Regions from separate parts of the Janibacter sp. FSL W8-0316 genome, predicted to be linked through region 1. Evidence: predicted binding sites of a transcription regulator. Region 1 holds the regulator's gene; each other region holds the start of a gene.

Region 1 (3,246 bases):
TCCTCGATCCGTGTGGTGACGGTCTGCTGCTGGTCGGTGTGGAGTGCTGGTCTGGTCTAGGGAGCGGGCGCGTGCTCGGCGCGCAGCCGCTCGATGGCGGTCTCGAAGTCCTCGAGCGAGTCGAACGACTGGTAGACCGACGCGAAGCGCAGGTAGGCGACCTCGTCGAGCTCGCGCAGCGGCGGCAGGATCGCCATGCCCACCTCGTGGGCGTCGATCTCGGCGCTGCCCTGCGAGCGGATGCTCTCCTCCACGCGCTGAGCGAGGATGGCGAGCTGGTCCTCGGTGACCGGTCGGCCCTGGCAGGCCTTGCGGACACCGGCGAGCACCTTGGCCCGGCTGAAGGGCTCCGCCGCACCGGACCGCTTGGTCACGGTCAGGCTGGCGCTCTCCAGGGTGGTGAAGCGCCTGCTGCACTCGGGGCACTGACGGCGGCGCCGGATGGCGCTGCCGTCCTCGGTCGTGCGGCTGTCGATGACCCGGGAGTCGGTGTGCCGGCAGAACGGGCAGTGCATGCCTACTCCCTTCGATCGACGCCGTCCTGTGGACGGTGCGGTGGACAGATCTGGGGACGAAACCCCATTTCCTGTGGAGAACCGGCTTCATCCTGTGCACTAGATGTGGACGAATGACAACGGTGTAACCACTAGATGTAGTGACCATTAGAAACCCTTGTGAGCCGCGACGCAAGTCCCCCGGCAGGTCGGTCGACGAACGGCACATCGGCCGCCTCCACGCGCTGTGGAGACGGCCGATGGCGGGCCCGGGCTGGGTCGAAGAGCCCGGGAGTCAGGGGCGCCTCAGGGCGCGGGGATGGTCAGCGTCTGACCGGCGTGCACGTGGCTCGAGGGCAGGTCGTTGGCCAGCTGGATGCGGGTGACGGCCTCACGGGTGGGCACGTCGGACAGCTCGGTGGCGGCGATCTGACCCAGGGTCTGCCCGGGCTCGACCGTCACGGTCTGCGGCGTGGCGGCCGGGCCGCCGAAGGCCATCGTCGCGCCGGCGATGCTCGCGACGAGCACGGTCGTGGTCGTGATGGCCAGGCGCCCACGACGGGTCAGGCGAAGGGAGGCCGGCGCACGGTCGGTGACCGCGTCACCCGTCGGCACGGAGACGAGGTGACGGGAGCGTGCCGGCCGGCCGGGGCGCACGTCGATGCGGACGGGGGCGGCGGTGAGAGCGGTCATGCGGTCCTCCTCGTGGCGGCTCTGTCGAACCGGTGTTCGATAGAACGTCTGTACGATGTCTAGCACGGCTGTTCGAAAGAAATCAACAACACGCTCGAACATGTGTTTGAAATACGTGTTCGACCGGCCTACTGTCGGTCACACCGAGAAGTTGACCAGCGACCACCGACAACGGTGTCGCGGCAGACGGACGAAGGGGTCGAGATGGGCGACGAGGACAACATCCACCAGCTCCCGCAGCGGGACACCGGCGACGGGCTGACGGTGCGCCAGCGCAAAGTGCTCGAGGTGATCCGCAATGCCGTCGCCACCCGTGGTTACCCGCCGAGCCTGCGCGAGATCGGTGAGCTCGTCGGGCTGACCTCCCCCAGCTCTGTCGCCCACCAGCTCTCCTCCCTCGAGCGCAAGGGCTACCTGCGGCGCGACCCCAACCGCCCCCGCGCCATCGAGGTCATCTCCCCCGACGGCGAGCCGACGCCGACCGAGCCCGCCGCGGTCGCCGACATGGCCGGCATGCGTGGTGGCGCGAGCGCCGACGACGAGGTCGTCGACCCGACCGGCTCCGGCGACGAGCACCCCGAGGCGAGCTATGTCCCCGTCCTGGGCCAGATCGCCGCCGGCGTCCCGATCACCGCCGAGGAGGTCGTCGACGACGTCTTCCCGCTGCCCAAGCAGATCGTCGGCGAGGGCTCGCTCTTCCTGCTCAAGGTCGTCGGCGACTCGATGATCGACGCGGCGATCTGCGACGGCGACTGGGTCGTGGTGCGGCAGCAGCCGAGCGCCGACAACGGCGACATCGTCGCCGCGATGCTCGACAACGAGGCCACGGTCAAGACCTTCAAGCGCAAGGACGGCCACGTGTGGCTGCTCCCCCACAACCCCGCCTTCGACCCCATCGACGGCGACCACGCGACGATCCTCGGCAAGGTCACCGCGGTGCTGCGGCGCCTCTGACCTCCACCTCCACGAGGTCGACGAGGGAGCGAAGGGAGTCCCCCAGCTCCCCGTCGACGCGATGGTCGACGAGGTCGTCGCCCCGGGTCGGCCCCCGGGTGATGAGCGAGACCGGGATCCCGCGCCTGGCCGCGTGCCGGACGAAGCGCAGCCCCGACATCACCTGCAGCGAGCTGCCGAGGACGAGCAGGCTCGGCGCCGCGTCCACGAGGTCGAAGCAGTGCTGGACGAGCGGCTTGGCGACCGCCCCGCCGAAGAAGACGACGTCTGGCTTGAGTGTGTCCGCACCGCACTGATCGCACGCCGGCGCGACGAAGCGCTCGACGTCGACCGCGTCCAGGCGCACGTCGCCGTCGGGCCGGATCTCGTCGCTGTCGACGTCGAAGCCGGGGTTCTGCGCAGCCATCCGCGCGTCGAGCGTCGGCCGGTCGATGCGTGCGCCGCACGTCAGGCAGACGACCTCGACGAGGTTGCCGTGCAGCTCGACGACATCGCGCGTGCCGGCGGCCTGGTGCAGGCCGTCGACATTCTGCGTGATGAGCGGTCCGACCGCGCCGAGCTCCTGCAGTCGGGTCACGAGGTGGTGCGCTGCATTGGGCCGGGCCGCGTGGAAGCGTCTCCAGCCGACGAAGCTGCGTGCCCAGTAGCGCTGCCGCGCCTGGCTGCTCCCGACGAACTCGGACAGGTGCATCGGCGTCACCCGGCGGGTGCCGTCTGGCCCGCGGTAGTCGGGGATGCCGCTGTCGGTGGACATGCCCGCGCCGGTGAGCACGAGCGCCGGGCCAGCGCACAGCACGGCTGCAATCTGCTCCGTGACCGCCTCGGACGCATCTGCCATGGACCGATCGTAGGTCGGCGCGACAGACCGGTGGAACCAGCCGCCCCCGGCCGACGTCGCAGTCCACGAGGATGGTCACCACCACCCGCCGCCGGAAGGACCCGTCGTGCGACTCCCCCTTCGTGCCGTGTCACTCGTCGCCGCCACCGGGCTGCTCGCCGCGTGCGCTCAGACCACGGCCGATCCGCGATCGACGTCCCCGAGCTCCTCCCTGTCGATGGCCATGCCGACGTCGGTACCGGCGGCGAAGGGAGAGGTCACGGCCCT
Region 2 (3,246 bases), 2.4 Mb from region 1:
GGTGCTCGTGCTCTTCGTCGGAGCCGGCTGGCTCTATGCCCGCACCGGCATGACGCGCAGGCTGGTCTCGTGACCACCGGTGTCCTCACGCCCGGCCTGGCGATGTGGCGCTCGGTCGTCGAGCGCAATGTCGTCGGCTTCCGGCGCCAGTGGGCCGCCTTCGTCACCGGCTTCGCCGAGCCGGTCTTCTACCTGCTCTCCCTGGGCATCGGGGTCGGGTCGCTCGTGCCCGTCGTCGTGACCGACGGCGGGCAGGAGGTCGGATACGCGGCCTTCGTCGCGCCGGCCATGCTCGCCGCGTCGGCGATGAACGGCGCGATCATGGACTCGACCTTCAACGTCTTCTTCAAGCTGCGCTACGCCCGCATCTACGACGCGATGCTCGCGACCCCGCTGGGCCCGCGCGACATCGCCGTCGGCGAGGTCGTCTGGTCGCTCATCCGGGGCGGGGTCTACGCGCTCGTCTTCTACCTCGTGGCGCTCGCGGTCGGCGTCGTCGAGTCGTGGTGGTCGCTCCTCGCGGTGCCGGCAGCGGTCTTCATCGGGCTGGCCTTCTCGGCCGTGGGCATGTTCGCGACGACCTTCATGCGCTCGTGGGTGGACTTCGACTGGGTCATGCTCGTCATCCAGCCACTCTTCCTGCTGTCGGCGACCTTCTTCCCCCTCGGGACCTACCCGGGGTGGGCGCAGCCGATCGTCCAGGCGACGCCGCTCTACCACGGGGTGGCGCTGGAGCGGGGGCTCATGCTCGGCGAGGTCGGGTGGGGCCTGCTGTGGCACGTCGGCTACCTCGTCGCGCTCGGCGCGGTCGGTGTCTGGGCGACCTCGCGACGGATCGAGACCCTCCTGCGTTCGTAGTCCGAAGGGGGAGTGCGGCGTGTCGGCGCGTCGCTCCCGACCTCGAACACGTGTTCGGCTACGGTTGTCCACAGGTGCCCGACCGACAGCACCGGTGTCCACAGCCCCACGGCAGCTGCGGACCGTTGTCGGTGGCGGCCCCTAGCGTCTGACCAGAGCGCACGACACGTCCGACCGTGTGGACCTGGTCGCCGGTGGACGCGCCCGACACGACGACAAGGAAGGTGTGGCATGGCTGAGGTCACCGCCATCGACAGCAAGCTCCACGAGCAAAAGCTCAAGTCCCTCGACAACGTCATGGGCCAGATCGAGAAGCAGCACGGCAAGGGCGCGGTGATGCGCCTGGGCGACGACGTGCGTCCGCCCATCGCGGTCATCCCGACAGGTGCGATCGCGCTCGACGTGGCCCTCGGCATCGGCGGCCTGCCCCGCGGCCGGGTCGTCGAGGTCTACGGCCCGGAGTCCTCCGGCAAGACGACCGTGGCCCTGCACGCCGTGGCCAACGCCCAGCGCGCCGGCGGCATCGCGGCCTTCATCGACGCCGAGCACGCGCTCGACCCCGAGTACGCCAAGAAGCTGGGTGTCGACACCGACGCCCTCCTCGTCAGCCAGCCCGACACCGGTGAGCAGGCGCTCGAGATCGCCGACATGCTCATCCGCTCGGGTGCGCTCGACATCATCGTCATCGACTCCGTCGCGGCGCTCGTGCCGCGCGCCGAGATCGAGGGCGAGATGGGCGACAGCCACGTGGGTCTGCAGGCCCGACTCATGAGCCAGGCCCTGCGCAAGATCACCGGTGCGCTCAACAGCTCCGGCACGACGGCGATCTTCATCAACCAGCTCCGCGAAAAGATCGGCGTCATGTTCGGCTCGCCCGAGACGACCACCGGTGGCAAGGCGCTGAAGTTCTACGCCTCGGTCCGGCTCGACGTGCGGCGCATCGAGACGCTCAAGGACGGCACCGACCCGGTCGGCAACCGCACCCGCGTCAAGGTCGTCAAGAACAAGGTCTCCCCGCCCTTCAAGCAGGCCGAGTTCGACATCCTCTACGGGCAGGGCATCTCTCGCGAGGGCGGCCTCATCGACATGGGTGTCGAGCACGGCTTCATCCGCAAGGCCGGTGCCTGGTACACCTACGAGGGCGACCAGCTGGGCCAGGGCAAGGAAAATGCCCGCAAGTTCCTCAAGGACAACCCCCAGCTCGGCGAGGAGATCGAGACCAAGATCAAGACCAAGCTCGGCATCGGGGTCCAGCCCGAGGCCGAGGAGGAGACGCCGGCCGAGGTCCCGGTCGACTTCTGATCAGGTCCCCTTCCATGAGCGAGCACGACCGGCCGGCCGCCGCGCGCACCCACGAGCGACTCGAGGGCTTGCGTGCGGCGGTCTCCGCCATCGAGGAGCGGGCAGGCGACCCGCCGACTCCGCCGCCGGAGCCGGCGACGCGAGACGCCGACTCCGACCCCCACGCGGTCGCCCGAGCGGTCGTCCTGCGTCAGCTGACCGGTGCGCCCAAGAGCCGCAAGCAGCTGCAGGAGGCGCTGACCCGCAAGGGCTGCCCGCCCGAGGTGGCCCGCGAGGTGCTCGACCGCTTCGAGGAGGTCGGGCTCGTCGACGACGAGGCCTACGCGCAGGCCTTCATCCGCTCCAAGCAGGCCGGCCGCGGTCTGGCTCGTCGGGCGATCTCGCACGAGCTGCGGGCCAAGGGCGTCGACGACGAGCTCGCGCAGTCACTCCTCGACGAGGTCGACCCGGAGGACGAGCGGGCGCGCGCCCACGAGCTCGTCGCCAAGAAGCTGCGCTCGATGCACGGCCTGGACCGGGCCGTCCAGACCCGCAGGCTGGCGGGCATGCTCGCCCGCAAGGGCTACGGGCACGACGTCGCCAGAGTGGTCATCACCGAGGCGCTCGACGCCGAGCCGGAGCACCAGCGCGACTGAGCCGCACGCGAGCACCCGGCACTAGCTGGGCCGCACGGTCGCACGATCCGCGGACCACCTCCTCGCTCGGCAGCTCGTCGGTGACGGCTCGCTCGAGGGTGGGTCCCTGCAGCCGCGCCCCGACCCGGTCGACGTCTGCCGTCACCGACCACTCCGCGCTCGTGAGCGTGCGCCGGCGAGATAGGTGAAGCCGGCGAAGGCGACCTCGACGACGGAGATCTCGTGGGCCCGGCTCGTCGCGCCCCCGGTGGGCCGGCCAAGCGTGCCGGCGGCTGAGCGCAGGGGAGCGGCTACCGCCGTCGTCGTCACGCGTGGGTCGAGGGTGCCGAGGACGGTGCGCCCCGCACGGCGCGGGCGTCCTCGGCACGACGCAGCCAAGCCGATCCCGCAGCCCGAGCGCGACGAGGTCGTCGCCGAGCAGCCGCACGGCCTCGACGAGAGCGGCAGCCTG
Region 3 (3,246 bases), 3.3 Mb from region 1:
CTGCGGCTCGGTGACCGGATCGGCGAGGTCTGCCTGGGCGCCGCCGCCGGCCAGACGGTCGTCGGCGACTCGACCACGGTCATGCTCTACAAGCTGCTGCGGGCAGCCGTCGCCGCGGCCGGTCCGGAGCGACCCGAGATCATCCTCGACACCGAAAACTTCCCCACCGATCGCTATGTGGCAGAAGGCATTGCGGCCGAGACCGGCGCGCAGCTGGTCTGGCTCGAGCCGGACCCGGCGAAGGGGGTCACCCCCGATCTCGTCGCCGGCGCCCTGACCGACCGCACCGGTGTCGTCCTGCTCTCCCACGTCGCCTACAAGTCGGCCTGGATCGCCGACCTGCCCGAGATCACCCGGCTCGCCCACGACGCCGGCGCGCTCGTCCTGTGGGACCTGTGCCACTCCGTCGGCGTCGTGCGCAGCGACCTCGACGCGCACGGTGTCGACCTCGCGGTGGGGTGCACGTACAAGTTCCTCGGTGGCGGGCCGGGGGCGCCGGCCTTCGGCTACGTCGCGGCGCGCCACCAGGAGCGGCTGCGCCAGCCGATCCAGGGGTGGATGGGGCACGCGGACCCCTTCGTCATGGGGCCGGGGTACCGGCCGGGCGCGGGGATGCGCGGGTTCATCTCCGGCACTCCCCCGGTGCTCGGCATGGTCGGCATCGAGGACACCGTCGACCTCATCGAGTCCGTGGGGCTGGATGCGGTGCGCGACAAGGCTGCCCGTCTCGGGCGCTTCGTCATCCAAGCCGTCGACGAGGTGCTCGCGCCGCACGGCGTCCGCGTCGTCTCACCGCTCGACGACGAGGTGCGCGGCGGGCACGTGACCCTTGCGCACCCGCGGTTCCGCGAGGTGTACCGGACGCTGTGGGAGCAGGACGTCGTGCCGGACTTCCGCGAACCGGACGGGATCCGGATGGGCCTGTCGCCCCTGAGCACGAGCTACGGCGAGGTCGCCGAGGCGCTCGTCATGATCGAGGCGCAGCTGCGCGACTGATCGCGTCGACGACGGCCGGCCAGTGCGGTGAGGTCGGGTCGATGAGGTCGAAGTGGTCCGCGCCGCGCAGGACCGTGCGCTCGAGACCCGCCGACTGGCGAAGGGGGACGCTCACGTCCTCGTCACCGTGCAGGACCGTGATCCGTTGCGCTGCAGCGGGATCGGCGGCAAGGAGCCGGGTCGGGTCGAGACGGGCGTAGTGGTCGGGGTCGTCGTCCGGGGAGGCGCCCATCCAGTCGCGGACGGCGTCGGAGCCGAGGCGTTCGGCGACGGCGGCGGCGAAGTCGGCGACCGGGGCCAGCGCGACGGCTCGCGCCGGCGGCAGGTGTGGTGCGGTGGCGCGCCAGAGCACCAGGGCTCCTCCGGCGCTGTGCCCGACCCAGGCGGCGACGTCGTGACCGCCGGCGCGCAGGTGGGTGTCGAGGGCGGTGAGGTCGGCGGCGCTCGCCCCGGGGTCGCCGGGGACGCGGCGGTACTCGGCGAGCACGACCCGCCAACCCGCTGCGGCGAGCGCACGGGCCTGGGGTCGGGCGTGGGTGCGGTCGACCGCCGGTCGGAAGTAGCCGCCGTGTACGACGACGAGGGTCGGCGGTGACTGGGGCACGGGCGATTGGGGCACGGGCGATTGGGGCACGGGCGACTGGGGCACGGCGGGCTCATGGAGCTCGGCGGGCTCGTGGAGCTCGGCGGGCTCGTGGAGCTCGTAGACCTGGTCGGGCAGGTCGCCGTAGGTGACCACCTCGACGGGGCGAGGGGTCTCCCCTTCGCTCAGGAGGCGGGTGAGGGTCTCGTCTTCGCGGGCCACGGGCCCACTGTCCCACCCCGGCGATCCGCGGCCTGGGAGGGCTGTCGGTGGGCCGGTCCAGGATGGGGATGGATGGTCACGAAGGGCGGCGGCGCGCGCAGGAGCGGCGTCGGAGCGATTGTCCACAGCGAGGGTTGACCTCGAACTGGTGTTCGATTAGGTTGGAGTCATGGCAACGGTGTCAGGGGTTGAGGCGGCGATGGCGGAGCAGTTGCACCGCATCGAGGTCGCCTGGCCGCGCACGCCCATCCGACTCGCGGCGCCCACGCTCGAGGCGCTGCTGCGCCACACGCACGCGCAGGTCGACGCGATGCTGGGCACCCTGACCGACGGGTCGGATCTCGGCGACCTGCGGGCACGGATCGCGGAGGTCGAGCGACTGTCACGGAGAGTCGACGCGCTCAAGCTGCGACTGGTCGCGCGCGCCACCAAGACGGGCGCGACGACACGGGCAGGGCACGCCGACTCGGGGTCGTGGCTCGCGGGCGCGACCGACAGCGACCGCCACACGTCGGCCAGTGATGCCGACCTGGCCGACGCCTTGGGGGACACGCCCGCGCAGCCCGGTGGCGAGGGCGCAACGGACCGCGACACCACCGGCACCGGCAGCGGCCCGGACGACGGCACGAACGGCACGAACGGCACGAACGGCACGAACGGCGAGGCTGGCACGTCGGACGAGGCAGGCCCGGATGGAGACGCGGGCCCGACTGGTCAGGCCGATCCGGGCGACGACGACTCGACGCCGGGTGAGCCGGGCCAGGGCGACGGGTCCGACGCCTCCCGGGGCCCCCGATTGACGGCCACGAGCGCGGCGCTCGACGCCGGCACGATCAGTGCCGCGCACGCCAAGGTGATCCTGCGCGCTCTCGACGACCTGCCGGAGGGCGTCACGCCCGAGCAGCGCCGTGAGTGCGAGGCCGAGCTGTTGCGGCTCGCGGTCGGCCGCTCCCCCAGCCAGCTGCGTCGCGCGGCCCGCCGGGTGCTCGAGGCGATCGAGCCCGACGAAGCGGTCGTCGACGACCACGAGCAGGAACTCGTCGTCAGCGAGGAGGAGCGGGCGCTCGAGAAGGCCGCCTTCTGGATCAAGGACAACCACGACGGCACGATGACCGGCCGGTTCACGGTGCCGTGGGCCTCCGGGGCGGCCCTCAAGAAGGTCATCGACGCCATGACCGCACCGCGTCGTCGCACCGGCAGCGCGGCGGGTGCGAGCGGTGCGGCGAGTGAGAGCGGTGCGCCGAGCCACGATGCGCCATCGGCCAAGGACCGCACCCTGGACTGGCAGCACCGTCGCGGGCTCGCGTTCGCCGACCTGCTGCTGCGCCTCCCGACGGACCACCTGCACCACAAGGTCGCGGCCACCCTGATCGTCAGCGTGCGGGCGGAGGACCTGGCGACCGAAGGGAGCGCCTTCCGTCGCCCCCGGACCGGGAGCACAGGGA

What was found. The regulator LexA, encoded in region 1, represses DNA repair genes until DNA is damaged. The targets are predictions, from matches to a motif close to TCGAACANNTGTTCGA.
Region 2: recA (recombinase RecA) is a predicted target of LexA. The motif match lies at 901-916, and genes of this name have one in related genera.
Region 3: NYE39_RS00360 (HNH endonuclease signature motif containing protein) is a predicted target of LexA. The motif match lies at 1,942-1,957, and genes of this name have one in related genera.

Annotation. Positions count from the first base shown of each region.
Region 1 is NZ_JBBOQX010000001.1:3,429,732-3,432,977, reverse strand. It holds gene nrdR (transcriptional regulator NrdR) at 57-515, opposite strand; gene NYE39_RS16785 (LysM peptidoglycan-binding domain-containing protein) at 801-1,187, opposite strand; gene lexA (transcriptional repressor LexA) at 1,392-2,141, shown strand; gene NYE39_RS16775 (NAD-dependent protein deacetylase) at 2,116-2,979, opposite strand; gene NYE39_RS16770 (hypothetical protein) at 3,086-3,246, shown strand, end outside.
Region 2 is NZ_JBBOQX010000001.1:1,044,409-1,047,654, reverse strand. It holds gene NYE39_RS05120 (ABC transporter permease) at 1-73, shown strand, start outside; gene NYE39_RS05115 (ABC transporter permease) at 70-858, shown strand; gene recA (recombinase RecA) at 1,090-2,160, shown strand; gene NYE39_RS05105 (regulatory protein RecX) at 2,175-2,795, shown strand; gene NYE39_RS05100 (hypothetical protein) at 2,752-2,940, opposite strand; gene NYE39_RS05095 (hypothetical protein) at 2,937-3,104, opposite strand; gene NYE39_RS17285 (LamB/YcsF family protein) at 3,101-3,246, opposite strand, start outside.
Region 3 is NZ_JBBOQX010000001.1:85,422-88,667, reverse strand. It holds gene NYE39_RS00370 (kynureninase) at 1-996, shown strand, start outside; gene NYE39_RS00365 (alpha/beta hydrolase family protein) at 968-1,801, opposite strand; gene NYE39_RS00360 (HNH endonuclease signature motif containing protein) at 1,971-3,246, shown strand, end outside.